DNA from 3 places in the Nocardiopsis sp. NPDC055551 genome. Region 1 is predicted to be linked to each of the others. Evidence: predicted binding sites of a transcription regulator. Region 1 holds the regulator's gene; each other region holds the start of a gene.

Region 1 (9,742 bases):
CGGCCCCGGCACGGACCCCGGCACCGCCCCGGAGGACGACCCCGAGGACGACGAGTCCCCCGGTGGCGGCACCCCCGGTAACGGGAACAACGGCGGCGGCGGTACCGAGGACGAGCTTCCCAGCGCCCAGTGACCCGGGTGGCATGAGGACTCCGGTGGTGTGACACCGAGAAAACGAGGAGGACCCGCGCCTACGGCGCGGATCCTCCTCGTTTCGTTCTACCAGCGCCCGGTTCGGGCCTGGAGCAATGACAGGGCCGCCACCCCCGCGGTGGAGGTGCGCAGGACCGAATCGCCCAGCAGAGCCCGGACGGCACCCGCCTCGTCGAACGCGGCGAGCTCCGCTTCGGACACTCCGCCCTCGGGCCCCACCACCAGTACGACCTCGGTGACGGAGTCCGGCAGCGGCAGTCGGGACAACCGTTCGGTCGCGTCCTCGTGCAGGACCACCGACAGGTCGGCCTCGGCCAGCAACGCCGCCGCACCCTTGCGGTCGACGGGTTCGGTGACCTCGGGCAGGCGCGCCCTGCGGGCCTGTTTGCTGGCCTCCCGGGCCACGGCCCGCCACTTGGCGAGGGCTTTGGCGCCCCGGTCGCCCTTCCACTGGGTGACACACCGTTCCGCGGCCCAGGGGACGATGGTGTCGACCCCGACCTCGGTCATCGTCTCCACCGCGAGCTCCCCCCGGTCCCGTTTGGGCAGGGCCTGGAGCACGGTCAGACGGGGACGCGGCTCGGGTTCGTCGAGGCGTTCGAGAACCCGGCACAGGAGGGCTTCCTTGCCGAGGACCTCCACCACCTCACACCGCGCCCGTGAGCCGAGACCGTCGGAGAGATCGACGGTCTCGCCCTCACGGACGCGTCGGACCGCGGCGGCGTGCCGCCCCTCGGGCCCGTCGAGCCGGATCCGGTCGGCGGCCAGGGCCGCGGTGTCGACCAGGAATACCGGTGGGGTCACTTGCCGGCGCCGAAGGCGTCACGGATCTTGGAGAAGAACCCGCCGTGGCCGGGGCTGAACCGGCCCGGGTTCTGGTCCTCCCCGCGCAGTTCGGCGAACTTGCGCAGCAGGACCTCCTGCTCCTCGTCGAGCTTGCTCGGCGTCTCCACGTCCACCCGGATGCGCAGGTCGCCCCGTCCACCACCGTCGAGGTGGCTGACGCCCTTGCCGGGAAGGGTGATGACGTGTCCGGAGTTGGTGCCCGGGCGCAGGTCGATGTTCTCTGTGCCGTCGAGGGTGTCGAAGGCGAAGGAGGCGCCCAGCGCGGCCGCGGTCATCGGCACGGCGATGGTGCAGTGCAGGTCGTCACCGTGACGCTCGAAGGTCGGGTGCGACTTCTGGACGATCTCCAGGATGATGTCGCCGCGCGGTCCGCCGTTGGGGCCGACCTCGCCCTCTCCCGCGAGCTGGATGCGGGTGCCGTCGTCGACACCGGCGGGGATCTTGACTGTGCGGGTGACCTTCTCGCGGACCCGCCCCTCACCGGCGCAGTCGCCGCAGGGGTTGGTGATGACCGAGCCCTGGCCCGAGCACTGCGGGCAAGGGCGCGAGGTCATGACCTGGCCCAGGAAGGAGCGCGTGACCTGGGATACCTCACCCTGGCCATGGCACATGTCGCAGGTGGTTCGCTGTGAACCGGCCGCCGTCCCCTCACCCTGGCAGGTGTCGCACAGGATGGCGGTGGGGAAGGTGATCTCCTTGCTGACGCCGAACGCGGTCTCGACCAGGTCCAGCTCGATGCGGATCTTGATGCTGCGTCCGCGCCGGACCCGCTCGCGCGGGCCCCGCCCACCGGGCTGGCCGCCGCCGAAGAAGGCGTTCATTATGTCGTCGAAGGCGAAGCCGCCCGCGCCACCGAAGCCGCCGGCGCCGCCACCGCCTCCGCCACCGGGGGCGAAGGGGTCGTGACCCATGTCGAACATCCGACGCTTGTTCTCGTCGGAGAGGACCTCGTAGGCCTGGGTCACCTCTTTGAAGCGATCCTGGGTCGCCGGGTCGGGGTTGACGTCCGGATGCAGCTCGCGCGCGAGCCGCCTGTACGCCTTCTTGATCTCGTCCTTGGACGCGTCGCGACGCACCCCGAGAACCTGGTAATAGTCTCTGGCCACTGAGTTACTGTCCTGCCAAAATCTGTCCGACATACCGAGCCACCGCACGGACGGCGCCCATCGTCCCCGGGTAGTCCATCCGGGTGGGTCCCACCACACCGATCTTGGCCAGCGACTGGTTTCCCACACCGTAGTCGGCCGACACGATGGAGGTGGACCGAAGGCCCTCGTGGAAGTTCTCGGCGCCGATGCGCACCGTGAGCATCGAGGGGTCCTTCGCCTCACCCAACAAACGGATGAGGACCATGTTCTCTTCCAGTGCTTCGAGCACGTCCCGCAGACTCGCCGCGAAGTCGACCGCGGCGAGGTTGGCGGTTCCCGCCAGTACGATCTTCTCCTCGTGTCGTTCGACGAGGCTCTCCAGCAGGACCGAGAGGACGGCGACCGCCACGGGCCGGTCCTCCGGGGCAACCTGCGCGGGGAGGTCGTCCACCGCGTCCGGTACGTCACCGAGGTGCTTCCCGGATATGGCGCGGTTGAGCATGTTGCGCAGATCGTCGACCACCTTCTCGTCGACGACGCCCAGACCGTCGATGACGCGCTGTTCGACCCGTCCGGTGTTGGTGATGACGACCATCATGATGCGTTGGCCGCCCAGGGGTACGAGTTCCACGTGCTGCACCGACGAACGGGTCAGCGACGGGTATTGGACGATCGCGACCTGACGGGTGAGCTGCGCGAGCAACCGCACCGTGCGGGCGACGATCTCGTCGAGGTCCACGGCACCGCCGAGGAAGGACTCGATGGCGCGGCGTTCGGCGGCCGAGAGCGGCTTGACCGAGGAGAGCCGGTCCACGAACAGGCGGTATCCCTTGTCCGTGGGCACTCGCCCCGCGCTGGTGTGCGGCTGGGCTATGTACCCGTCCTCCTCCAGCGCGACCATGTCGTTGCGGATGGTCGCCGGGGAGACACCGAGCGGGTGTCGGTCGGCCAACGACCTGGAACCGACGGGCTCGTTGGTGTTGACGAAATCCTCGACGACGGCACGCAGGACCGCGAGCTTGCGCTCATCCAGCAACTCGCCACCTCCTGGCACTCCGTGGTCCTCAGTGCTAATTCTATGCCCGACCGCAAACGCGTGTGGGTACCCGCCGGTAGTAACACGGGAGCGAGGCCGTCTTCTTCCCGACGGATCGGCGACGTGCGCCACCCGACCACGCGGTTCCTGAGCCTGTCACCAGTACACTGCGGCACCGTGGTTACCAATGGAACCGGCCGTTACGGCCGCGACGTTCTGGCCGGAGACCGGCGACTCCCCAAGAAGGGCACGGTGCCCGAGATCCCACTCGACCACGACCTGGTGGTCGAGGACGCCGACGAGACGTTCTGTGGGGCGGTGGTGGCCTGGGACAAGGCCACGGTGACCCTGGAGGACCGTGACGGTGGTCGCCGGGTGTTCGAGTTGGCACCCGCCGCGTTCCTGGTGGACGGGAGACCGGTGACGCTGGTGCGCCCCACCGCGAAGCCGAAGGGCCCGCTGCGCAGCGCCTCGGGATCGATCGCGGTGACCGGCGCGCGGGCGCGTACCGCGCGGGAGAGCCGTATCTACGTCGAGGGCGCGCACGACGCCGAGCTCGTGGAGAAGGTGTGGGGTCACGACCTGCGGGTGGAGGGCGTGGCCGTGGAGTTCCTGGAGGGTGTGGACGACCTGCCCGCGGTGGTGGCGGAGTTCGCCCCCGGGCCGGGGCGCCGGTTGGGTGTGCTGGTGGACCATCTGGTGCCCGGGTCCAAGGAGAGTCGTATCGCCGAGCGGGTGCGCGGCGAGGACGTGCTGGTGGTCGGGCACCCGTATGTGGACGTGTGGCAGGCGGTCCGGCCGGGCGCGGTCGGGATCGGGGCCTGGCCGCGGGTGCCGCGTGGACTCCCGTGGAAGGAGGGGGTCGTGGACGCCCTGGGGTGGCGGATGGAGACGGGTGAGGCATGGCGCCGCATCCTGGGGTCGGTGCGCGGCTATGGTGACCTCGAACCCTCCCTGTTGGGACGTGTCGAGGAGCTCATCGACTTCGTCACGGGCCCCCATCCCCTGGAAGACTAGGCTTGCGGGACCACCGGCCCCACCATTCGGGCACGTCCGATCAGCATCCCCGACAGCGGATCCAAGGAAGACCATGAGCGAGACTCCGTCGAATCCCCCGTCCCCGGACGAGCCGCAGGGGCAGCAACGGCCTCCGCTGCCGCCACAGGCGCCGCAGGCGCCCCCACAGCAGGGCGGGCCGGGGTACGGGCGGACGCCCGGGCCGCATCCGCAGCAGCCCCCGGGCGCCCGGCCCGGTCCCGGTCCCGGTCAGCAGTATCCGCCTCAGCAGCCGCAGCAGCAGGCCCAGATGCCGCAGCAGTACGCGCAGCGGCCACCCCAGCAGGGACAGCCGGGTTTCGCCCCGCCCGCATCCGCGCGACCCGCCGACCACGGGCAGCAGTACGCGCAGCAGCCGCAGGCGCCACAGCAGGGGTTCGCCCAGCAGCCCCAGCAGGTTCCCGGGCAGCAGCCCTACGTTCAGCAGGGGTACGCGCGGCAGCCCCAGCGGTCGAGCGGCGACGATGGCATCCTGGTCGCGATGTCGGCGCACCTGACCGGCTTCATGATCGCCTTCCTCGGCTGGATCCCGCCGCTGGCCATCTACTTCGCCAAGCGCAACACGTCGCCGTTCGTGCGGCACCACGCCGCCGAGGCCGCGAACTTCCAGATCACGATGCTGATCCCTTACGTGTTCGCGGGGGTTCTGTACGTTGGTCTGGGTATCTTCTTCGGGAACCTGGCGTGGATCGGTTCCCTTCTCATCGCCCTCGTATGGATCCTTTCCATCGTCTTCGGCGTCCTAGGGGCCTCAGGCGCGAACAAGGGGGCGTGGTACCGCTACCCGTTCAGCATCCGACTTCTCAAGTAGATACAGCTCTCGCACCGACAAGGAAACCGAGCCATGTCCTACCCCAACGGCCCATCTCCGGAGGATCCGTACTCCCAGCAGGGCGGCCAACCCGGTCAGCCCTCGGGCGGCTATCCCGCGCCCGACCAGGGCGGAGGATACCCGCCCCCGCCGCCCGGTCAGCCCGGCTATGGTCAGAGCGGCCCGCAGCAGCCCGGATATGACCAGGGTGGCCACCCGCAGCAGCCCGGCTACGGCCAGGGCGGTTACCCGCCGCCTCCCGGCTACGACCAGGGTGGTTACGCGCAGCAGGGCCAGTACGGCGGCTACGCCCCGCACCCCGGCATGCAGGGGTCCTCGGCGACCACCGGTCAGCCCAACCAGGACGAGCGCACCATGGGTCTGCTCAGTCACCTGAGCGGCATCCTGCTCGGCTTCCTCGGCCCGCTGATCTTCTTCCTGATCAAGAAGGACGAGTCCCCGTTCGTTCGCGACCAGGCCGCTCAGGCGCTGAACTTCCAGTTCATCCTGTTGATCGGCTACCTGATCTCGGCGGTGCTGTACATCATCTTCATCGGGGCCATCCTGCAGCTGGCCGTGTGGGTGTGCGCGGTCGTCTTCGGCATCCTCGGCGGCATCGCGGCCAACAAGGGCGAGTGGTACCGCTACCCGTTCAACGTCAGCTGGGTGAAGTAGTCTCCGGCCACGACCGGGGCTCGGCTTCGGCCGGGCCCCTTCGTCGTGTCCGGGTCGCGCGTTCGCCGGCGCGACTCAGGTGAGGTCGCGCACGACCGCGTCGGCGAGCAGACGGCCTCGGCGGGTCAGGGCGGCGTATCCGCGGGCGTGGGCTCCGGGTTCCAGCAGCCCCTCCCCCACCAGGCGTTCGGCGGTGGTCAGACCGGAGGCGTCGAGCAGCTCCAGGGGGCAGCCCTGTTCCATCCGTAGTTCGAGCAGGACGCGTTCGAAGCGGCGTTCGTCCTCGGTGAGGATCTCCCTGGCCTGTGCCGGCGTCTCCCGGGCGGCCAGGCGCGCGGCGTAGGCGGCCGGGTGCTTGACGTTCCACCAGCGGGTTCCACCGACGTGGCTGTGCGCGCCGGGGCCCACGCCCCACCAGTGCCCACCGGTCCAGTACAGCGAGTTGTGCGCGCTGCGGCCCTCGGGCGCGCGTGCCCAGTTGGAAACCTCGTAGGGGGTGTATCCGGCGGCGGCCAGGGCCTGGTCGGCCATGAGGTAGCGGTCGGCCATGGTGTCGTCGTCGGGTTCGGTGAGTTCGCCGCGGCGCACCCGGGCGGCCAGCCGGGTGCCCTCCTCGACGATGAGCGAGTAGGCGGAGACGTGATCGGGGCCCGCGCCGATCGCGGCCTCCAAGGACCCCGCCCAGTCGTCGTCGCTCTCACTCGGGGTGCCATAGATCAGGTCGAGGTTGACGTGCTCGAACCCGGCCTCACGTGCCCAGGCCACGCACTGTTCGGGCCGTCCGGGCGTGTGGCCTCGCTCCAGGACGCGCAGGACGTGCGGGCGGGCGCTCTGCATGCCGAAGGAGACCCGGCTGAAGCCGGCCTCGCGTAGGCGGCGCAGGTAGTCGAGGGTGACCGTCTCCGGGTTGGCCTCGGTGGTGACCTCGACGTCGGGGGTGAGACCGAAGCGGTCCCTGATGGCGGCCAGCACGCTCCCCAGGTCCTCGGCGGGCAGCAGGGTGGGCGTGCCGCCTCCGATGAACACGGTGCTCACCGGGGGGCGCTCGCCGGTCAGGACCTTGTCGGCGAGGTCGATCTCGGCGATGGCCTGTTCGGCGTAGGTCTCGCGGGAGGAGGTGGCGGTGCCGTCCCGGGAGACGAGTTCCTCGGCGGTGTAGGTGTTGAAGTCGCAGTAGCCGCATCGGGTGACGCAGAAGGGCACGTGGACGTAGAACCCGAGGGGCCGGTCGCCGAGTTCGGCGAGGGAGTGCGCGGGAAGCTCCCCGGTGCGGGGCACCGGTTCGCCGTCGAGGGCTACGGAAGGCATGTTCCCAGTGTCGCCGACGGGGCAGGGTGGGCGGGCACGGTCGCGGCCCGGCTGTGGCGGAGAGCTCGCGCCATCGAGAGCTCGGACACATACCGACCGGTCGCGGACGTGCGCGGGGGCGGTGATCCGGGGCTTTCCCGGAACGCCCGCCGAGGTGGGACCTTCGTCCTTGGCGGCCATTACCACCGGGCCTCGAAAGGCGCTCGTACAAGGGGTTGTCTTGGAGGTGACACAACAGTTCGGCGAGAGGACACACGATGTCCGACCACACGACCACCCCCCGGAGCGCGCCGATGGAGGAGCGACCCCTCATCGGGTCCCGCGCGGCCCGTTACGTCTTCGCCGTCACCCGGATCTCGATCGGCTGGGTGTTCCTGTGGGCCTTCTTCGACAAACTGCTGGGGCTGGGGTTCGCCACCCCCGCCGAAGCCGCCTGGATCAACGGGGCGAGCCCCACCGAAGGCTTCCTGACCAACGCGGTCGATGGCCCCTTCGCCGGAGCGTTCGGCTCGATCGCCGGGACGTTCTGGGCGGACCCGCTGTTCATGGCGGGGCTGCTGGGCATCGGAGCCGCCCTGGTCCTGGGCGTCGGTGAGAGGATCGCCGCCGCCACGGGCGCGTTGATGATGATCCTGATGTGGGCGGCGGTGCTGCCCTTGGAGACCAACCCGTTCATGGACGACCACATCGTCTACGCCCTGGTGCTGGTGGGCCTGGCGTGCGTGCGGTCGGCCGAAACCCTCGGGCTGGGTCGCTGGTGGGGTTCCACCGCCCTGGTCCGCGGGTTCCCCGCCCTGCGGTGACCGGAGCTCCCGTCCCGCGGTGGGTGCGGGACGGGAAACGGGGGTGCGTGCGCGCGGCACGCACCCCCCTTTTCGTGTTCGTGTCTCTTCGTGTTCGGGCGCCCGGCCGGTCAGTGGCCCTGGGCGGCGACCCTGGGTTGGTGTCGGGAGGGCGCCGCGACGGTGTGGGAGGGGGCGGCCGGTACCGCGGTGGTGGAGCCGCGCACGACCAGTTCGGGGTCGAAGACGTACTCGGCGTGGGAGACGGGGTGTCCGGCGATCTCGTCGCACAGGGCTCGCACGGCGGCCATCGCCATGGCGTTGATCGGCTGCCGGACGGTGGTCAGGGGCGGGTCGGTGAAGGCGATGAGCTGGGAGTCGTCGTAGCCGACCACGGAGAAGTCCTGGGGGACGCGCAGACCGCGCTGGCGGGCGGCGCGGATGGCGCCCAGCGCCATGATGTCGGATCCGCAGACCATGGCGGTGACACCGCGTTCGATGAGGCGGTTCGCGGCGGCGTGCCCGCCCTCGACCCCGAACAGGGAGAGTTCGACGAGGTCGTCGGCGTCCAGGCCGTGTTCGGTCAGCGCCTGATGGAAGCCCTCCAGCTTGCGGTGGACCGGGACGTAGCGCTCGGGTCCGCTGGTGAAGCCGATGCGGGTGTGGCCGAGGGCGACCAGGTGGTTGACGGCCAGACGGCCGGCCTCACGGTCGTCGGCGGAGATGAACGCCGCGGGGATGGCGTCGGAGTAGCCGTTGACCAGCACGATCGGCAACCGTCTGGCGACCAGGGCGTGGTAGCGCTCGTGCGAGGCGGAGGTGTCGGCGTGCTTGCCCGAGACGAAGAGGATGCCGGAGACGTTGCGCTCCAGTAGCAGCTCGACGTATTCGTCCTCGGATATTCCGCCGGGGGTCTGGGTGCACAACACCGGGGTGTAGCCACGCTGGGCGAGGGCTCCCTCCGCGGCCTGGGCGAACATCGGGAAGACCGGGTTGTCGAGCTCGGGGATCACCATGCCGACCAACCCGGCGGAGCGTTGTCGCAGCCGCGCCGGACGCTCGTATCCAAGGACGTCGAGGGCGGTCAGGACGGCTTTTCGGGTGTCGCCGCCGACGCCGGGCTTGTCATTCAGCACCCGCGAGACGGTCGCCTCGCTGACGCCTGCGTGCCGCGCGATGTCGGCAAGTCGTGGACCCATAACGACAACTCTAGTCGAGATCGGCGTCACATGACAGAAAGTTGACGGTAATCTTGCGCAAGAACTTGCAGCCACTCTTACGGAAGGACCCCGCTGATGCAGCACGAGGCGCACTGGTGGCGTGAAGCAGCCATTTACCAGATCTATGTGCGCAGCTTCGCCGACTCCAACGGGGACGGAGAGGGTGACCTGGCGGGGATCCGCGAGCGTCTCCCCCACCTGACGGAGTTGGGCGTCGACGCGATCTGGTTGACCCCGTTCTACGTCTCCCCGCTCGCCGACGGCGGATACGATGTCGCCGACTATCGTGACGTCGACCCCCGGTTCGGTACCCTCGACGACTTCGACGCCCTGCTCAAGGACGCCCACGAACAGGGCATCCGTCTGATCATCGACGTCGTCCCCAACCACTCCTCCTCGGAGCACGTGTGGTTCCGCGAGGCCGTGGCCGCCGAACCGGGCGACCCGGCTCGCGCGCGCTACATCTTCCGGGACGGCAAGGGCGCCGACGGCGAGGAGCCGCCGAACAACTGGAAGTCGATCTTCGGCGGTCCGGCCTGGACCCGCCTCACCCGCCCCGACGGCACCCCCGAACAGTGGTACCTGCACCTGTTCGACCCCGGTCAGCCCGACTTCGACTGGACCCACCAGGAGGTGCACGACGAGTTCGACGACGTCCTGCGCTTCTGGTTGGACCGTGGGGTGGACGGCTTCCGGATCGACGTCGCGCACGGCATGGTCAAGGACCCGGCCCTGCCCGACATCGACCCCGACGCCAAGGCCGACAT
Region 2 (9,742 bases), on a different contig from region 1:
AACTGTCCCTGGGGCAGATCGCCACGGCCGTCTTCCTGACCGTGCAGATGTCCAGGCCCCTGGAACACATGATCGACCAGGTCGACAACGTGATGGTGGGCTTCACCGCGCTACGTCGGCTGTTGGGCGTACGGTTCGCCACCGAGGAGACCTGTCCCGGGGCGGGGACCGAGCCCCGCGATCCCGGAACCGTGTCGATCCGCGACGTCCGGTTCGGCTACGCCTCCGGTACCGACGTGCTGCACGGCGTGGACCTGGACCTGCGTCCGGGCGAGAGGTTGGCCATGGTGGGGCCCAGTGGCGCGGGCAAGTCCACCCTCGGCAAGCTGCTGGCCGGGACGTATCTCCCGGGTTCGGGCAGTGTGCGCGTCGGCGGGGTGGACCTGGCGTCCCTGACCCCCGAGGAACGTCGCGAGCGGGTGATCCTGCTCAGCCAGGAGAGCCACGTGTTCCGCGGCACCATCGCCGACAACCTCGCGTTGGCCCTCGACGAGAAGGACACCGACCGCGCCCGTCTGTGGCACGCCCTGGAGGCGGTCGACGCCGACGCCTGGGTGCGTTCCCTACCGGAGGGCCTGGACACGAGGGTGGGTTCGGGGCAGGACGCCCTCGACCCGGCCCACGTGCAACAACTCGCCCTGGCCCGGGTCATGCTCGCCGATCCTCAGGTCCTGGTGCTGGATGAGGCCACGTCCCTGATCGACCCCCGCTCCGCCCGCGACCTGGAGCGTTCCCTGGCCGTTGTGCTGTCCGGCCGCACCGTGGTCGCGATCGCCCACCGCCTGTACACCGCCCACGACGCCGATCGCGTCGCGGTGGTCGAACACGGAACGGTCGCCGAACTCGGATCCCACGAGGAGTTGCTGGATCGAGGAGGTTCGTACGCCCGGCTGTGGCACGCCTGGCACGGCGATACCTAGACCGGCGACCTCACGAAGGCCACTGGTCCGGGCGAGGGAACCGGGAGGTGTCGATCTCCAGGTCGAAGGGCTCCGGAAGCCGGATCTTCTCGCCGAAGTCCACGGTGGTGGCGTGGTTGTAGCGACCGTTTCCAGGTTGTTCGTACAACGTGACAGAAGGTCCGGTCTCGTCCCAGGCGTCGACCAGCAGGTAGAGCGGAACAGGGGCGTGCGCGTAGCCCCACAGCTTCTTCTTACGGTCGATGTCCATACTGCTCTTGGAGACGATCTCGACCACCAGTTCGGCCCCGTCGGCCGGGTTGGGGGTCTGTCCGGGATCGAGAACGACCGATTCCGGCATAACCACCAGATCAGGCACGTAGAGCCGCTCAATGGCGGGGATCTGGATTCCCAGCGTCTGATACACGTCCCAGTCATCCGGAAGAACCCCGTTCAGCGCACGAGTGATCCGAACCGCGATGAAGTTGTGGGGGTCGGATGGGGGTGCCACGAGCAAGACTCCGTTGTCATCAACGATCTCGGCCCGCCAGCCGTCGGGCACGTCCAATTCCTTCCAGGTGCTCAGGGCGTGGTCCCATCGCGACATCCCCGTCGCCGGAACGGTCTCCGTCATCGTCAGACTCATTTCCTCGCACCTCCGGACAGGAACCTAGCGCCTTGCGCGCCTGTCCACCCGACACTTCGCACGATAACCCCGACGGGCGCGGAAAAACATTGGACGAGCCCGTCGGGGCGAAGGACACTGCTCGGATGACCTCCCCGGCGTTCCCTCCCATGCACCGCGACCTCGATTTCAACGGTCCCCTCTCCGACGAGCGGGCCACGCGTCTGATCCACTCACTCGGCCCCTTGGAGGGGCGCCACGTCGTGGACCTGGGCTGTGGCTGGGCCGAACTCCTCCTTCGCACCCTGGCCACCGAGCCGGAGGCCACCGGCTTCGGTATCGACCTCGGGGAGGAGAACATCCGGCATGGTCGGGCCGGCGCCGAGGCCAGGGGGCTGGCCGGCCGGGTGGAACTGGAGGTCGGGGACGTCGGTGCGTGGAAGGGCGAAGCCTCCGACGTGGTGTTCAACGTGGGCGCCACCCATGTGTGGGGTGGTGACCCCATCACGCACACCGGGAACGCGCTCTCCGCCCTGGCCGACCTGACGCGTCCGGGCGGCCGGGTGCTGTTCGGTGAGTGCTACTGGAAGCGTCCGCCCACCGAGGAGGAGATCACCGCGATGGCGGTGGTCCCCCGTGACCAGTACCGGTCATTGCCCGACCTGGTCGACTTCGCGCTCTCCCATGGTTTCCGGCTGTACTCCCTGTCGGAGGCCACGGTGGACGAGTGGGACCACTTCGAGAACGGCAACGCGTGGGGCATGGAGGACTGGATCCGGGACAACCCCCACTCCCCCGACTTCGACGAGGTCGTCCGGCGCACCGACGCCCACCGGCGACTCCGTCTGCATGGTCGGGCTGTGCTCGGCTTCGCCTACCTGACCCTCCTGCGGGTCTGAGAAGGGTTGTCCACGGGTTCTCCGGGCGCCGGTTGCGCGCGCGTCCCGGCGCACGCATGATCGTTTCCGGGGGCCGGCCGGTTCCCCGGGGGAGGAGGCTTATGGACACGCGGGCACTCGCCGACGACGCCCGACGGTCGGGGATCGAGGGGTTCTCGGCGGGCGCGATCGTCCACCGGGACTTCGGGCGGGAGATCCTCCTGCTGCGCCGTCGCGACGACGAGACCTCCTTCCCAGGGGCGGAGAGTCTGCCCTCGGGTGGAGTGGAACCGGGCGAGACCCTCCTCGGCGGGTTGGCCCGGGAACTGCACGAGGAGATCGGCACGCCCGTGGGCGCCCCACTCCTGTTGGAGCCCTTCGTGAGCTGGTTCGACTACGACTCACGGCACGGCGAGCGCAAACGCCAGTTCACGTTCGCGCGACCACATGACGGCACACCCGTGCGGTTGTCGCAGGAGCACACGGACTTTCGGTGGTTCCCGGCCGAGAAGCACTCCGACAGCGATCTCACCCCGCAGGTGAAGGCCGCGGTCCGGGAGTGGCTCGACCACCGCGACACTCTCACCTGAGGCCCCGGAAACAGCGAAACCGGGCGGCCCCGTGAAGGGCCGCCCGGTCGTCGCGGGCGAGGTCGCGTATCCGGACCTCGGACTCCTGAACCTCTTAGAAGTCCATGCCGCCCATGCCACCGGTCGGGTCGCCGGCGGGAGCCGCGGCCTTCTCCGGCTTCTCGGCGATGACGGCCTCGGTCGTCAGGAACAGACCGGCGATCGAGGACGCGTTCTGCAGAGCGGAACGGGTGACCTTGGTCGGGTCGATGACGCCGTCCTTGAACAGGTCGGTGTACTCACCGGAAGCGGCGTTCAGACCGAAGCCGGGCTCCAGGTTCCTGACCTTCTCGGCCACGACGCCGCCCTCAAGGCCGGCGTTGATCGCGATCTGCTTGAGCGGCTCGGCGATGGCGCGGCGGACGATGTCGGCGCCGATGGCCTCGTCACCCTCCAGCTCCAGCTTCTCGAAGGCGGGGACACTGGCCTGCAGCAGCGCGACGCCACCACCGGGCAGGATGCCCTCTTCGACGGCCGCCTTGGCGTTGCGGACGGCGTCCTCGATGCGGTGCTTGCGCTCCTTGAGCTCCACCTCGGTGGCGGCACCGGCCTTGATGACGGCCACGCCGCCGGCCAGACGGGCGAGACGCTCCTGGAGCTTCTCGCGGTCGTAGTCGGAGTCGGTGCGCTCGATCTCGTTGCGGATCTCGTTCACGCGACCGGCGATGGCGGTGGCGTCACCGGCACCGTCGACGATGGTGGTCTCGTCCTTGGTGACGACGACCTTGCGGGCGCGACCCAGCATGTCGAGCTCGGTGCTCTCCAGCTTGAGGCCGACCTCCTCGGTGACGACCTGGCCGCCGGTCAGGACGGCGATGTCGCCGAGCTGAGCCTTGCGACGGTCACCGAAGCCCGGAGCCTTGACGGCGACGGACTTGAAGGTGCCGCGGATCTTGTTGACCACCAGGGTCTGCAGGGCGCCGTCGGCGACGTCCTCGGCGATGACCATCAGCGGACGACCGGCCTGCAGGACCTTCTCGACAACGGGCAGGAACTCGTTGTTGTTGGAGATCTTGGAGTTGACGATGAGGATGTAGGGGTCCTCAAGGACCGTCTCCATGCGCTCAAGGTCGGTGGCGAAGTAGGGCGAGATGTAGCCCTTGTCGAAGCGCATGCCCTCGGCGAGCTCCAGCTCGAGCCCGAAGGTCTGCCCCTCCTCGACGGTGATGACGCCTTCCTTGCCGACCTTGTCCATGGCCTCGGCGATGCTCTCGCCGATCTGGTCGTCGCCGGCGGAGATCGAGGCGGTGGAGGCGATCTGCTCCTTGGTCTCGATGTCCTTGGAGAGGTTGCCGAGCTCCTCGTTGATGCGAGCCACGGCGACCTCGATGCCGCGCTTGAGGCCGACCGGGTTGGCGCCGGCGGCGACGTTGCGCAGACCCTCGCGTACGAGGGCCTGGGCCAGGACGGTGGCGGTGGTCGTACCGTCACCGGCGACGTCGTCCGTCTTCTTGGCGACCTCCTTGACCAGCTCGGCCCCGATCTTCTCCCAGGGGTCCTCGAGCTCGATCTCCTTGGCGATGGAGACACCGTCGTTGGTGATCGTGGGGGCGCCCCACTTCTTCTCCAGGACGACGTTGCGGCCCTTCGGGCCGAGGGTGACCTTCACGGCGTCCGCGAGCTGGTTCATGCCACGCTCGAGGCCGCGACGGGCCTCCTCGTCGAACGCGATCAGTTTGGCTGCCATTGAGTTCTTGTCCTCCCGTGACCGGGCTGATACGCGATGGGACGAGGCGTGCGCCCGCGACGGACGACCGTGGTCGATCCGGCAACCCTGCTGCCGGAGGCCCACGATCTCGCAGCCTCGATCCGATTAGCACTCGGCCATGCTGAGTGCTAACCACTCATCTTTTTAGCACTCGGCCTTGGAGAGTGCAAACGATGTGGTCACGATTTCCATGACCTCGAAAACACCCATCACCTGCGATGACGTGCCCGAACCGGGGCATTTGAGCGTTGGGCGAACAGATGGTGACACCTGGACCCGGTGGCGACTCCGTCGCTCCCTCATCCGGGAAGGTCCGGGTGAGCACCCACCGTCACCGATCGGTTCGGCTCAGGTGTTCATCCGTCGCATCGCACGCGATCCCACGGCCAGGGCCAGGACGGTCATCGCGAGCGCCATGGCCCAACCGACCAGGACCGGGGTGTCCCAGGGACCACCGCCGAACAGCACCCGGGCGGCGTCCACCACGTGCGCGATCGGGTTGAGCCTGGACAGCGTGTACAGCCACCCGGGCGCCAGTTCCATCGGCAACAGCACCCCGGACAGCAGGAGCAGCGGCATCATCACGGTCTGGATGATCGGCGCGAACACGTAGGTCTGCTTGGCCGCCAGCGCCGCCAGGTAGGACAGCGTGGACAGCCCGATGCCGAGGACCGCCAACAGGGCGACACCGGACAGGGCCCCGACCGGTGTGGTGCGGAAGCCCAACGGCACCACCACCACGAGGATCAGCAGGATCTGTGCCACCACGACCACCATCTCCCGCAGGACCCGGCCGAGCAGCAGGGGCACCCGGCCCGCCGGCGTGGCCAGGAGGCGTTCATGCGCCCCCGACGCCATCTCCGGAAGCAGCCCGAACCCGGAGAACCCGGCCGAGAACAGCGCCATCATCACCAGCAGCCCGGGGACGAACCACTGCCAGGGATTCTCGCCCTCGACCCCGGCCAGCCCGCCCAACAGGGGTGCGAACAGCACCAGGTAGAGCAGGGGTTGCAGCATCCCGAAGGCGATCAGGTGGGGCCGGTACAGCATCGGGCGGATCTGGCGGGCGAACACGATCCCGGTGTCGCGCACGAATCCGGGCACGGCGGGTCGCCGGATCGCCGATCCGGTGGTGGCCCGGCTCATCGCCCCTCCTCGCGCAGACTGCGGCCGGTCAGCGTCAGGAAGACGTCGTCCAGGGTGGGCCGCTGCACTTGGACGCTGCTCGGCTGGACACCGGACTCGTCGAGTGCGCGCAGCAACCCGGGCAGGAAGGCGTCCCCGCGTTCGACCCGTAGGGCCACCTCCGCGCCGCTCGCTTCCACCTCGGTGACCTCGGGCACCGCTCCGTCGCTCAGGGTCGCGGCCACTTCCGCGGCCTTCTCCGCCAGGTGCGTCTCGTCGAGGGTGAACCGGATCAGGTCCCCGGAGACGCGCCCCTTGAGTTCGTCGGGGGTGCCGTCGGCGATCAGGCGACCGTGGTCGATGACCAGCACCCGTTCCGCCGCGTTGTCGGCCTCCTCCAGGTAGTGGGTGGTGAGCACGACGGTGGTGCCGTACTCCGACCGAAGCCGGGCCACGTGTTCCCACAGGTCGGCGCGGCTCTGCGGGTCCAGCCCGGTGGAGGGCTCGTCGAGGAAGAGCAGGCCGGGTCGGTGGATGAGTCCCATGGCGATGTCGAGCCTGCGTCGTTGACCGCCGGAGAGGGTGGTCGTCTCACGGTCGGCGACCGCGGTGAGGTCGAGCATCTCCAGGAGTTCGTCGGTGCGGGACCGGGCGGTGCGTCGGTCCAGGCCGTAGAGCCGCCCTTGGTAGTGGAGTTCGTCGCGGGCGCGCTGGTCATCGGCCCCGCTGTGTCCCTGCCCGACGAAGCCGATCCGGCGTCGCACCTCGGCGGGCTCGGCGCGCACGTCGTGTCCGGCGACCACGGCGGTACCCGAGGTGGGTTCGAGCAGTGTGGTGAGCATGCGCAGGGTGGTGCTCTTGCCGGCTCCGTTGGGTCCCAGGAGCGCCACGAGTTCTCCTTCGACCACTTCCATGTCGACTCCGCGTACGGCTTCGACGGTGTCCTTGCCGACCCGGAAGTCCCGGGTCAGCTCGTGTGTTCGGATCACGCGATCCTCCTATTAAAATTTGAATACACGGATCAGGATGCACTACCGAAGCCAGATACTCAAGTTTTAATACTCAGGCCCGAGTGGCCCGAGGCGAAGCCGCATGGGGCCGGCGGTCAGGAGGGCCGAGCGGGCCCGGTGGCCGGATTGCCGAAGGCGTCGGGCGATTCGTCGGCCATCACGTACTCCCCCGCCTCCAGTTCCCCGAGGAGCCGTCGGGTCCACTCGGCCCCCGCCTCGACGGTGATGTGCCACAGCCGGAAGAGTTCACGCACGTGGGCGGGCTTGCCCCATTCCGCCGCCGAGGAGTCGATCGCCGCCGCCGTCTCGACGTTGCTCTTCTCCAACGCGATCAACCGCTCTCGCAGGGCCTCGATCACCTCCGCCCGGGGCAGGCAGGGCATCAGAGTGACCCCGGCGTACAACAGGGCGTGGTCGTCGCCGGCGTGGCGCAGTGCCCCCCGCAACAGCCGGCGGAACTCCACCTCGCCCTCCTCGGTGAGCTCGTAGGAGGTGCGGTCGGTGATCTCATCGCCCGGGGACACGAACTCACGGAGTTTTCCCTGTTCGGACAGCTTGCGCAGGGCGTGGTAGATCGACCCCCACTTCACGTTGGCCCATTCCTTGGCTCCCCAGTCCATGAGGTCACGGCCCACGCGGTAGCCGTGCGTCCCCCCGTGGACGCGCACCACACCGAGCACCAACAACCGTGTCGCCGACATCGCCACCCTCGTCCCGGAAGAAACCTCCTCCCAGGTTATGAGGCCCGCGGAGAAGAAGTGAGGGGGCGGACGCGTCGAGCGCCCGCCCCCTCATCGTTCCTACGGTCAGCAGCCCCCGGCGACCGCGGGGATGATCGACACCTGCTGACCGGCCCTGACCTCGGTCTGCAGGCCCTTCTCGAAACGCACGTCCTCGTCACCGACGTAGACGTTCACGAAACGGCGCACCTTGCCGTTGTCGTCGAGGATGCGGGCCCGGATACCCGGGTGGTTGGCCTCCAGGTCGTCGAGGATCTCGGCGAGGGTGGCGCCCTCGGCGGTGACCTCGGAGGCGTCGTCGGTGTAGGTGCGCAGGATGGTGGGGACGCGGACGCTGGCGCTCATGTGCGGATCTCCTGGTGAGTGCGGTGGTGGGTGGTGGCGCGTGGCCGGACGATCAGACCAGGCCCTGGGCCTTGAACGCGTCGAGGGAGGGCTTGATGGTGGCCGTGACGCCGGAGTCGACGGCGTTGAGGGTCTTGAGCCCGTCACCGGTGTTGACGATGACGGTCTCGGCCTCGGGGTCGATCCGGCCCTCGCGGACCAGCTTGCGCAGGACGCCGGTGGTCACACCGCCCGCTGTCTCGGCGAAGATGCCCTCGGTACGGGCCAGCAGCTTGATGGCGTCGACGATCTCGTCGTCGCCCACGTGCTCCACCGAACCACCGGTGCGCTCGGCGATGTCCAGGACGTATGGCCCGTCCGCCGGGTTGCCGATGGCCAGGGACTTGGCGATCGTGTCCGGCTTGACCGGCTGGATGACGTCGTGGCCGTTCTCCCACGCCTTGGCGACCGGGGAGCAGCCCGTGGCCTGCGCCCCGAACACCTTGTAGGGGCGGTCCTCGACCAGGCCGACCTTGATGAGCTCCTGGAAGCCCTTGTCGATCTTGGTGAGCTGGGAGCCGGAGGCGATCGGGACGACGATCTGCTCGGGCAGTCGCCAGCCGAGCTGCTCGGCGATCTCGTAGGCCAGCGTCTTGGAACCCTCGGCGTAGTAGGGCCGCAGGTTGACGTTGGTGAAACCCCAGCTCTCACCGGCCTCGTCGCCGATGAGTTCGGAGCAGAAGCGGTTGACGTCGTCGTAGTTGCCGTCGATGGCCACGACCTTGCCGCCGTAGACGGCCGCCATGACGACCTTGCCCTCCTCCAGCCCGGCGGGGATGAACACGCACGACTCGAAGCCGGCCCGCGCGGCCGCGGCACCGACCGCGCCGGCGAGGTTCCCGGTGGAGGAACAGGACAGGGTGGTGAATCCGAATGTGCGGGCGGCCTCGACGGCGATCGCGACCACGCGGTCCTTGAAGGAGTGCGTGGGGTTGGCGGAGTCGTCCTTGACGTGCAGGGACTTCAGCCCGAGTTCGGCGGCGAGGCGGTCGGCCCCGACCAGGGGCGTGAAGCCGGGGTTCATGTTGGGCAGCTCGGCCACGTTCGTGGGGACCGGCAGGAGGGAGCGGTAGCGCCAGATGTTCTTGGGGCCGCTCTCGATCTCCTCGCGGGTGACGGTCCCGAAGTCGTAGGCGATCTCCAGGGGGCCGAAACAGAACTGACAGGCGAAGCTCGGCGAAAGTTCATAACGCTCGCCGCACTCTCGACAGGAAAGGGCGGTTCCGGGGCCGAAGGCGCGGACAGCGGTGGGTTCAGCGGCGGCGATCGCCATGGCGAGGTGTCTCCCCTCATCTTCCCTGGTGGCCACCTTGGCCCCAGGCCGGAGTTGGCACCTGCCTCGACCGGTACGCGATGGTGCGTCCACATGTCGAGATGGTTGCCGGGGCTTCGTAGGGCCGGTCCCTCCACCCCTCTGGATGAGCAATATGAAGTTGTGGCTTCTCCGCTCGGAGAACGCACCGTCACTGTAACCGACGCCCTGACCGGTTTTCCATGCCGGGTGATCCGGATTACACCAAGCGTCTCGCTATTCGACACAGGATGAGACGACCCCGATCGGCGCCGCGTCGCGCGCGTGTCGTGCCCGTGGAGCGTGATGATCCTCCCCGTTGACCAGGGGTGGGTTTGGGGCCCGGGCGCTCCGGCGAGACCTAGGGTGCGCCTCCGGATCGCCGGGGGTGCATCCACGACTTCCCCACCTTCCCACCGCGACACTCGTTCGCGCACTTGAGAGGACCTCACA
Region 3 (9,742 bases), on a different contig from region 1:
CCCGTCACCACGGCCATGAAGTGCGCAACGTCACGGTCGGCCCGAGAGCGGAGGTCACCGAAGGATCACCGGGACGAAGCGTGGGGGTAACGGCAGTACCCGCGGGAGCGCCTCGGGGGGAGGAAGGTGATGCGGTTCGGGCAGGCTCTCGTGCCCGGCCCGGGCACGCGTCCGTGCTCGATCGAGGCCTTATGGGAGGACGCGGTTCGCCAGGGCCACCTTCCGAAGCCGAGCAATAGCTCGGTGCTGGGCAACCCGTACCGCCCCTGCCGACATTCCAAGAAGATGTCCCGTCTCGTCCGCTGTCAGTCCTGTGATCACCCGCAACACCAGCAGTCTGCGCTGTTGTTCGGGAAGCTCGTCGAGGAGCTCTCTGGCCCGCTGCGCCTCGATGACGCGCACGGCGGCCTCTTCCGGTCCGGGCCCCTCGTCCGGCGGCTCCGGCACGGTGTCGGTGGGGACCGTCTCCACTCGTCCGGCCACTCGAAGGGTGTCGGCGACCTTGTGCGCCGCGATGCCGAACACGAAGGAGGCGAAGGGCCTGCCCCGGTCCTGGTATCTGGGGATCGCCGTGATCAGGGCGATGCAGACCTCCTGCGCGACGTCGTCGGAGTGGTGTGCCAGCCCCGACACCCGCGCCAGCCTGCTGTGGCAGTACCGCACCACCATGGGTCGGATCTCGCGCAGCAGCGAGTCCATCGCCCCGTCGTCCCCCTGAACGGCGAGCGATCCCAGTTGGTTCAAACCCGTTTCGCGCACGTCGGAGGGCGTCCCTGTCCGCTGCGCGGTAACGCCCCCCCGGGCGCCTGCATCCGTCACGTTAGGAATGATGCCCGCATCACGGGACCCAACCACTCCAATCGGCAACTACGGAATGGTCACATTTTGGAAAAATGGCCCGAAATCACCGCAGAGAAGATGCTCTTTCGACCTTCCCCCATGATAGTGAGACCGACCACTCCGAGCCGCTTCAGCGAGCGGGGGCGGGATACCGTGGCGGCCCGCCCCCGCTCGACGTCTCACCCCCTAGTGGGAGTGACCGTCGCCCTCGTCCTCCTCGGGCTTGTCCGCGACCAGCACCTCGGTGGTCAGCAGCATGCCCGCGATGGAAGCGGCGTTCTGAACGGCGGAACGGGTGACCTTGACCGGGTCGAGGATGCCCGCACCGGTCAGGTCGCCGTAGGTGCCCGTGGCGGCGTTGAACCCGTGGCCGATCTCCAGCTCGGAGATCTTGTGGGTCACGACGTAGCCCTCGGCACCGGCGTTCTCCGCGATCCAACGGGCCGGCTCGACCAGCGCGCGACGGACGATGGACACGCCGGTCGCCTCGTCGCCGGTCAGGCCGAGGTCGCCCAGGGCGGTGGAAGCGTGCACCAGGGAGGCGCCGCCACCGGCGACGATGCCCTCCTCGATGGCCGCACGAGTCGCCGAGATGGCGTCCTCCAAGCGGTGCTTCTTCTCCTTGAGCTCGATCTCGGTGGCCGCGCCCACGCTCAGCACCGAGACGCCGCCCGCGAGCTTGGCGAGGCGCTCCTGGAGCTTCTCGCGGTCCCAGTCGGAGTCGCTCGCCTCGATCTCGTTGCGGATCTGGCGGACGCGGTCCTCGACGTCGGCCTGCGCACCGGCACCGTCGACGATGGTCGTGTCGTCCTTGGTGATGGTGATGCGACGGGCGGTGCCCAGCACGTCCAGCTCGGCGTTGTCCAGGCTCAGGCCGACCTCTTCGGAGATGACCTGACCGCCGGTGAGGACGGCGATGTCCTGGAGCATGGCCTTGCGACGCTCACCGAAGCCGGGCGCCTTGACCGCGGCGACGTTGAGCGCACCGCGCATCTTGTTCAGCACCAGGGCGCCCAGGGCGTCGCCCTCGACGTCCTCGGCGATGATCAGCAGCGGCTTCTTGGTCTGGACGACCTTCTCCAGGAGCGGCAGCAGCTCGTTGAGGTTGCCGATCTTGCCCTGGCTGATGAGGATGAGGGCGTCCTCCAGCACCGCCTCCTGGCGGTCCCCGTCCGTGACGAAGTACGGGGAGATGTAGCCCTTGTCGAACTGCAGACCCTCGGTGAAGTCGAGCTCCAGCCCGAACGCCGGGGACTCCTCGACGGTGATGACACCGTCCTTGCCGACCTTGTCGAACGCCTCGGCGATCAGGTCGCCGATCTGGGCGTCCTGGGCCGAGTTGGTCGCCACGTAGGCGATGTCGGAGCGCTCCTTGATCGGAACGGCGCGCTCCAGCAGGGTCTCGGACACCTGCTGGGCGGCGGTGTCGATGCCCTTCTTCAGGGACATCGGGGAGGCACCGGCCGCCACGCTGCGCAGGCCCTCGCGGACCAGCGCCTGGGCCAGCACGGTGGCCGTGGTGGTTCCGTCACCCGCGGCGTCGTTGGTCTTGGTGGCGACCTCCTTGACCAGCTGGGCGCCCAGGTTCTCGTAGGGCTCCTCCAGCTCGATCTCACGGGCGACGGTCACACCGTCGTTCGTGATGGTGGGGGCGCCGAACTTCTTGTCGATGACGACGTTGCGGCCGCGCGGACCGAGCGTCACCTTCACGGCGTCGGCGAGACGGTCCACGCCCCGCTCAAGGGCGCGACGGGCGTCGTCCTCGAACTCCAGGATCTTCGGCATCTGTGGTGTTTCCTCTTACCGTTGTGAGGTCATGTAACGAGGACATCCCGCCCCGCCCGGCTTCGAGGGCCGACCGGTGCGGGATGTCGAGGATCGAACGCCGAGAGCTACTTCTCGACGACCGCGAGGAGGTCGCGGGCGGAGAGCACCAGGTACTCCTCGCCGTCGTACTTGACCTCGGTGCCGCCGTACTTGCTGTACAGAACGACGTCGCCGACGCTGACGTCCAGCGGAATGCGCTTGTCGCCCTCGTCGTCCCAGCGGCCGGGACCCACGGCCAGGACCTCGCCCTCCTGGGGCTTCTCCTTGGCGGTGTCCGGAATGACCAGACCGGAGGCGGTGGTCTGCTCGGCCTCCAGGGTCTTGACCACGACGCGGTCCTCAAGCGGCTTCAGCACGGTCTTGGTGGCGGTCGACACGGTAGTGACCTCCCCCTTCAAGGTTTCGGTGTCCTGAACGGCGGCCCGTGCGGGAGCACGGACCGGCTCTTCGTAAAAGGGGCGACCGCGGCGGCCTGTCGTCGCGGGTGCCAGACCGGCCTCGTCGCGGTTAGCACTCTACCCCCGAGAGTGCCAGAATGGAAATGTGGCGAGGGTCCTGGTCACGGGGGCGGGCTCGCCTTCTCGTCGTGCCCACCGCAGGAGAACCCATGCACCTTCCCGCCTTCTCGGCGCTGCTCACCGACGCGGGACGGGAGGTCCTGGCCGAAGTGGACCCCGCCTCCGCCGCGAAGGATCCCCTGTCGACGGCCTCTCGGCTGCGCGCGAACCCGGCGGTGTCCGCCCTGGCCCCGGACCTTCCCGTGTCCGAACTCGTCAACGCGGTGATGACCCAGGTGGGGTTGCGTGAGCGTGGACGCGCCAAGTTCGGGGAGCGCGCGATGCGGATGTTCTTCACCCCCGACGGCCTGGAGCAGTCGACCCGGGCCTCGATCGCGGCCCACCGCGCCGAACGGGTCGCCGAGGTGGCCGGTTCCGTCCTGAACGGTGGCCCGGCGGGCGACCTGTGCTGCGGCGTGGGAGCCGACCTGTTGGCCCTGGCCGAGGTGGGGGTTCCGGTGGAGGGGGTGGACGCCGACCCCCTCACGGTGGCGGTGGCCCGCGCCAACATCGAGGCCTTGGGCCTGTCCGATCACGCCGATGTGCGCGAGGGCGACGTGAACGAGGTGGCCCCCGGCGCCCATCCCCTGTTGTTCTGTGACCCGGCCCGCCGCGGGGGCCGGGGTCGGGTGTTCGACCCGGCGTCCTATTCACCCCCGTGGGACGTGGCCACCGCCCTGGCCGAGGCCGCGGGCGCGGCCTGTCTGAAGGCGGCGCCGGGCATCCCGCACGAGGCCCTGTCCCCCGCGGCCGCCGTGGAGTGGATCTCGGTGGACGGCGAACTGAAGGAGACGGCCCTGTGGTTCGGCGCGCTCGCGGAGGGGCCTCGGCGCCGCGCCACGGTGCTGCACGAGCGGCCCGGGCTGTTGGCGAGCGAGGGTTCCGTCGCGCGTCTGGACGCCGTCCCAGACCTGGGGCCCGCTCCGGTGTCGGCGGCGCGACGCTATCTCTACGACCCGGACCCGGCGGTGGTGCGTTCGCACCTGGTGGCCGAGGCCGCGGCCAAGGTGGACGGGGCCCTGTTGGACGAGCGGATCGCCTACTTCACCTCGGACCGGGTCGAGGTCTCACCGCTGTGGCGGGTGCTGGAGATCGTGGAGTGCGCGCCGTTCTCGGCCAAGAGACTTCGCGCTTCGGTGCGGGCCCACCGGGCCGGAACGATAACGATCAAGAAACGGGGATCGGCCGTGGACACGGAGAGGCTTCGGCGCGATCTGAAGGCGTCCGGTCCGGAGAAGATGACCATCGCCCTCACCCGCATCGGCGAAAAACCCTTCTACCTGCTGTGTCGCGAAATCGGGACGCCATAGAAGCCCCTCGACTTTCGAGGAAAAAGCCCGCACGTAACTCGAACCACCGGGCGCGAACCATATCGTTACCTCACATAACGACATCTTTCATGGACCCCCCTGGTTACGCCGGGTGATGTCGTTAAACTGGCCCCCGCCGTACTCTTCCCCTTTCTCATGGGCTCACCCGGACCGGCACAGCGCCCACACCCCCAATGTGTACGCACAGTCACGCTTTCGTCACGTTGAGGCCTAGTCGGCGCGTCACGCCGCCCATCCGGGGACCATCGAGAACCCGTCCTCCCGGAAACCTCCACCGTCCGAAGCACCGGGCGAGGGCGGGAGCGCCAGAACCATAAGGAGCACCTCGGTGGAACAGACCAATCACAACTTCCTCAACGGCGGGGGGCAGTCCGGTGTCTCCGACCGGATGCGCGACCTCCTCTCCCAGGCAGCCCAGGAACACGTCTCCGAGCAGAAGTCCCAGGGGGCCGTCAGCGAGGAGATGCGCCAGCGCCTCGAAGGCATGGAGTGGCTGCTGCGCGAGCTGCGCGAACGCGAGCTCACCTCACTCGCCGAGTCGATCACCGCGGTCGACGGTCGGATCGACGACTTCCTGGCCCGTCCGCCGGAGTGGGCCGAGGCCCTCGCCGAGCACATCGAGGTTCTCGGTCAACAGGTCAAGCCCCTGTCGGACATGCCCTCCCTACGGGCCGACACCCACCGCATCGCCGGCCACCTCGACACCGCGCTGACCCGTCTGCAGCGCATGGCCGAGACCGGGACCCGGACCGCGGAGCAGGTGGTGGAGGTCGGCGAGCGCGTCACCGCGCTTGGCGAGACCTTCGGCACCCGTCTGGACGCCCTCGACACCGCCCTGGAGACCCTCAACGGGCGCACCGAGGCCATCGAGACCGCGCTCGCCACCTTGGACACCACTCTCGGGGAGCGTCACGAGGAGCTGGCCGGCAGGTTCGTGGAGGGCAAGGACGCCCTGGGCGAGGCGGTCGAGCAGACCCGCGAGGCCGTCCGGGAGAGCCGCGCCGAGCTCAACACCACCCTCGCCGACCGCACCGCCGAACTGCGCACCCTCGTCGATGAGAGCGCCTCTCAGCAGAACGAGACCCTGCTGGCCCGCCTGCAGGAGAACACCGGCGAGCTGGGCGAGCGCCACAAGGAACTGGCCGAGGGGCTCAAGTCCCTCGCCACGACCTCCCAGGAGCGGCACGAGGCCCTCACCGGCAAATTCACCGAGAGCGTGGGTCACCTAAGCACCCAGGCCGAGGAGAACCACGCCGAGGCCACCGCCGCCGTCGCCGACCTCACCGGCACGCTCACCAAGCTGCGGGAGAACCACGAGTCCTCCCTCACCGACCTGCGCACACACCTGCGTCAGCGACTGTCGGAGCTGGACGAGCAGATCGAGCTGGGCCGGACCGAGACCCGCGAGCACGCCGAGGCGACCGCCGAGAGCCTGCGCGAGTCCGTCACCGAGCGCGCCGACGCCCTCGCCACCAAGGTCGCCCAGGACACCGAGAAGACCGCCACGGACCTGGCCGAGCTGAGCACCTCCATCCAGGAGGCGCACGAGCGGCTCACCTCGGAGAGCGAGGAGCGCCACCAGACGCTCACCGAAACCCTCACCGAGCAGACCCAGAGCCACCGAAGCGCGCTCGACGAGCGGCTGGAGCGGCATCGTGAGGCCCTCAACGGCAAGGTGGACACCCACCTGTCGCAGATCACCGGCAAGGTCGACCACGAGCTGGGTCGGCTCACCGACCGGTTCGACACCTTCGAGGGACACTTCGAGGGCAGCTTCGAGAGCGTCGAGGGCAAGATCGACCGCGTCGACGGCCGGATGGACGGCGTCAACGGTCGCCTGGACGGCATCGACGGCCGGGTCAACGGTGTCGAGGGCAAGTTCGAGGGCGTCAGCGGTCACTTCGAGGGGGTCGACGGCCGGATGGAGGCCATCGACGACCGGTTGGAGGCGCTCAACCAGCGACTCAACCAGCTCCCCCAGACCCTGGAGGTCAGCGAGCTGCACCGGCGTCTGACCGAGCTGGTGGACCGTCCGCAGCCGGACCACTCCGACAAGCTCGACGAGATCGACGCGCACGTCACCTCGGCGGTGGACCCGGTCCTGCGCGAACTCAAGCAGCGTCCCGACCGGCACGAGTTCGAGGAGACCGTCACCGAGGCGGTGGAGAACTCGCACGACGACATCACCAAGCGATTCTCCTCCCTGGAGGAAACGGTTCTGGCGCTGGCCGAAGCACTTCTGCGCCCGGGCCGTGACGGCAAGAAGAAGCGTCGCGGCGACGACGAGGACGACGACTAGGTCGCCGTTCGACTCACGGCGGGCGAGTCGGGGCCCGGAGCACTATCGCTCCGGGCCCCTTTCGTGTTCCACCCGGTCTGCTCCGGGGAGCGGAAGGCGTTGACCCTGCGCCGCGAGTGAACGATCATCCCAGGTGAAAACGGATGTGAATAGAAAAAATAACTTTCCAGAATAACCCTTATAAGGAAATGGCGAAACTCGCCCGAAAAAGAAATGAAATTAGTTCACTTGATGCCAGGGTTGCGCAAGTTCCCGCCATTTTTACCTTGTGGGATCGAATCCTTTATTGTTACGCTTAAAAGCAATGGCGGAACATTACGCCATTGCCTCGACCGCGTTTTTCGCAAAACGAAAGGAGTGCGTCATGGCCGACAGCCTGCAAATGATCTGTCACATCAACAACCGGACCCACCAGCCCCTCAAGTTCCAGTCGGAACACCTGATCTGGGGGAAGTGGAAGGACTCCCCCAACCAGTACCCGGTCGACGTCCCTGCCAGGGAGAGCATCCTGGCCTTCCGTTCCAGCGGCAGGTCGAACACCTCCTCCGGGACCGAGGGCTACGTGGTCTACCAGCTCGGGGACGAGCCGGAGGCCACCGTGACCATCTACTGGGACGTGCCCTGGCTCTCGGGAGCGAGCAACAAGGTCACCACCAAGACCTCCCACCAGGACATCGCCGCCTCCATCGATGGTTTCGCGGGGGGCGGCAGGGTCGAAGACGTCACCGTGAAGGTCGTCGACGGCCGTTGAGCCCGATGATCACGGCCGACACGACTGGCCCCGGCGGACACGCTCCGCCGGGGCCCGCTTCTCTGCTGTCAGGGTGTCAGGGAGTCAGGACGATCTTGCCGAAGAGGTCGCCCTCGGCCATCGCCCGGAACCCCTCCTTCGCGTCCTTGAGCGGCAGCACCCGGTCGATCCGGGGCCGGACGCCGGTGCGCACGCACATCTCGACCAGGGCCCGGAGCTCCTCCTTGGTGCCCATCGTCGAACCCAGCACGCGCAACTGCAGGAAGAACATCCTGGTCAGTTCGGCGGACGGGGCGTCACCGCTGGTGGCCCCGCAGGTGATGACGGCGCCACCCGGTTTGAGGGACAGGATGGAGTGCTTCCACGTGGCCTGCCCCACCGAGTCGAACACCACGTCCACCTTCTCCGGCAGACGCTCCCCCGAGGGCACCGCCGCGTAGGCCCCCAGTTCCATGGCCTTGGCGCGTTTGGTCTCGTCCCTACCGGTCACGTACACCCGGTGGCCCACCCGCGCGGCCAGGGTGATGAGCGCGCCGGAGACCCCACCGCCGGCACCCTGCACCAGCACGGTCGACCCGGGCCGTAGATCGGCCTTGCCGAACAACATGCTGTAGGCGGTCAGCCAGGCCGTGGGCAGGCACGCGGCCTCCTCGAAGGACAGCTCAGGCGGCTTGGGGAGAAGGTTCTCCTTCGGCACCAGGACCTTCTCGGCGAGGGTGCCGTCGTGGATCTCGGACAGCAGGGAGAAGCGCGGCGATCTGCCGGGCACGGGAGGCTCGGTCACCACACCGTGCACGATGACCTCGTTGCCGTCCTCGTCGATCCCGGCGGCGTCCCCGCCCAGGATCATCGGAAGCCGTTCCTCCTTGAGGGCGACCCCGCGCAGGCTCCAGACGTCGTGGTGGTTGAGCGAGGCGGCCTTGACCCGAACGGTCGTCCACCCCTCCCGGGGTTCGGGGTCGGGACGCTCACCGAGGTCCAGCCCGGAAAGGGGATCGTCGAAGGATATGCGTGCTGCGGTGATGGCGAACATACCCGTACCCAACCACGCCGGCCGAGCCCGGTTCCAGCCTCGGTTCACACCGCCAGTGGGGACCCCACCGGTAGTGAGGTGTCCGTGGCCAGGGCCAGGGACGACGGCGGCAGGCCCGCCTTCACCACCTCGGCGCCCAAAGCGGCGATCATCGCCCCGTTGTCGGTGCACAGCCTGGGTCGCGGCACCCGCAGCTCGATCCCGGCCTCGGCGCAACGCTGCTCGGCCAGGGCGCGCAGCGCCGAGTTGGCCGCCACGCCACCGCTGATGACCAGGGTGCGCACTCCGTGCTCCATACAGGCGTCCACGGCCTTGCGGGTGAGCACGTCCACGACCGACTCCTGGAAGGCGGCGGCGATGTCGGCGACCACCAGGGGCTCGCCCCGACGGTCGGCGTCCTCGACGTGGCGGGCCACGGCGGTCTTCAGCCCGGAGAAGGAGAAGTCGTAGGTGCCATCGCCCCACTTGCCACGCGGGAACCGGATCGCCTTGGGGTCGCCGCGCTGGGCGGCCTGGTCGATGGGCGGTCCACCCGGGTAGGGCAGCTCCAGTAGCCGGGCCACCTTGTCGTAGGCCTCACCCGCGGCGTCGTCGACGGTGTCGCCGAGCGAGACCACGTCGGTGGCCAGGTCGTTGACCAGCAACAACGATGTGTGTCCACCCGAGACCAGCAAGGCGATGGACGGCTTGGGCAGCGGACCGTGCTCCAGCTGGTCCACGGCCACGTGGCCGACCAGGTGGTTGACGCCGTACAGCGGTTTGCCGAGCGCCATGGCGTAGGCCTTGGCGGCGGACACCCCCACCAGCAGGGCTCCGGCCAGACCGGGGCCCGCGGTGACGGCGATCGCGTCGACGTCGGAGAGGGACACCCCCGCGTTGTCCAGGGCGCGGTGCACCGTGGGGGTCATGGCCTCCAGGTGGGCGCGGCTGGCCACCTCGGGTACCACTCCACCGAAGCGCACGTGCTGGTCGACGCTGGAGGCCACCGAGTCACCGAGCAGTTCACAGCCGCGCACCAGCGCCACACCGGTCTCGTCGCAGGACGACTCGATCCCCAGGATCAACGGCTCACTCATCGGTGGTTCCCTCCTGAGCGATACGCCG

The links. Region 1 encodes HrcA, which represses chaperone genes, less so after heat shock. Its sites were predicted from a motif close to TTGGCACTCTCNNNNNGAGAGTGCCAA; they were not measured.
Region 2: the regulator HrcA is predicted to act here: its motif matches at 4,884-4,910, upstream of groL (chaperonin GroEL).
Region 3: the regulator HrcA is predicted to act here: its motif matches at 3,175-3,201, upstream of groES (co-chaperone GroES).

The regions. Positions count from the first base shown of each region.
Region 1 covers NZ_JBSHJJ010000006.1:150,104-159,845, reverse strand. The annotation lists gene ACWGSK_RS12835 (hypothetical protein) at 1-133, shown strand, start outside; gene ACWGSK_RS12830 (16S rRNA (uracil(1498)-N(3))-methyltransferase) at 220-957, opposite strand; gene dnaJ (molecular chaperone DnaJ) at 954-2,105, opposite strand; gene hrcA (heat-inducible transcriptional repressor HrcA) at 2,110-3,123, opposite strand; gene ACWGSK_RS12815 (DUF3097 domain-containing protein) at 3,301-4,140, shown strand; gene ACWGSK_RS12810 (hypothetical protein) at 4,181-4,672, opposite strand; gene ACWGSK_RS12805 (DUF4870 domain-containing protein) at 4,661-4,990, shown strand; gene ACWGSK_RS12800 (DUF4870 domain-containing protein) at 5,024-5,665, shown strand; gene hemW (radical SAM family heme chaperone HemW) at 5,741-6,973, opposite strand; gene ACWGSK_RS12790 (hypothetical protein) at 7,231-7,776, shown strand; gene ACWGSK_RS12785 (LacI family DNA-binding transcriptional regulator) at 7,887-8,954, opposite strand; gene ACWGSK_RS12780 (glycoside hydrolase family 13 protein) at 9,051-9,742, shown strand, end outside.
Region 2 covers NZ_JBSHJJ010000003.1:303,703-313,444, reverse strand. The annotation lists gene ACWGSK_RS07815 (ABC transporter ATP-binding protein) at 1-920, shown strand, start outside; gene ACWGSK_RS07810 (Uma2 family endonuclease) at 931-1,533, opposite strand; gene ACWGSK_RS07805 (SAM-dependent methyltransferase) at 1,671-2,423, shown strand; gene ACWGSK_RS07800 (NUDIX hydrolase) at 2,525-2,992, shown strand; gene groL (chaperonin GroEL) at 3,087-4,718, opposite strand; gene ACWGSK_RS07790 (ABC transporter permease) at 5,088-5,885, opposite strand; gene ACWGSK_RS07785 (ATP-binding cassette domain-containing protein) at 5,882-6,853, opposite strand; gene ACWGSK_RS07780 (PadR family transcriptional regulator) at 6,970-7,575, opposite strand; gene ACWGSK_RS07775 (ubiquitin-like small modifier protein 1) at 7,681-7,959, opposite strand; gene thrC (threonine synthase) at 8,012-9,271, opposite strand; SAM riboswitch class I at 9,285-9,423, opposite strand.
Region 3 covers NZ_JBSHJJ010000003.1:465,767-475,508, reverse strand. The annotation lists gene shbA (RNA polymerase sigma factor ShbA) at 190-744, opposite strand; gene groL (chaperonin GroEL) at 1,027-2,625, opposite strand; gene groES (co-chaperone GroES) at 2,733-3,044, opposite strand; gene ACWGSK_RS08540 (class I SAM-dependent methyltransferase) at 3,275-4,534, shown strand; gene ACWGSK_RS08535 (hypothetical protein) at 4,884-6,854, shown strand; gene ACWGSK_RS08530 (aegerolysin family protein) at 7,219-7,605, shown strand; gene ACWGSK_RS08525 (zinc-binding dehydrogenase) at 7,682-8,638, opposite strand; gene tsaD (tRNA (adenosine(37)-N6)-threonylcarbamoyltransferase complex transferase subunit TsaD) at 8,683-9,714, opposite strand; gene rimI (ribosomal protein S18-alanine N-acetyltransferase) at 9,707-9,742, opposite strand, start outside.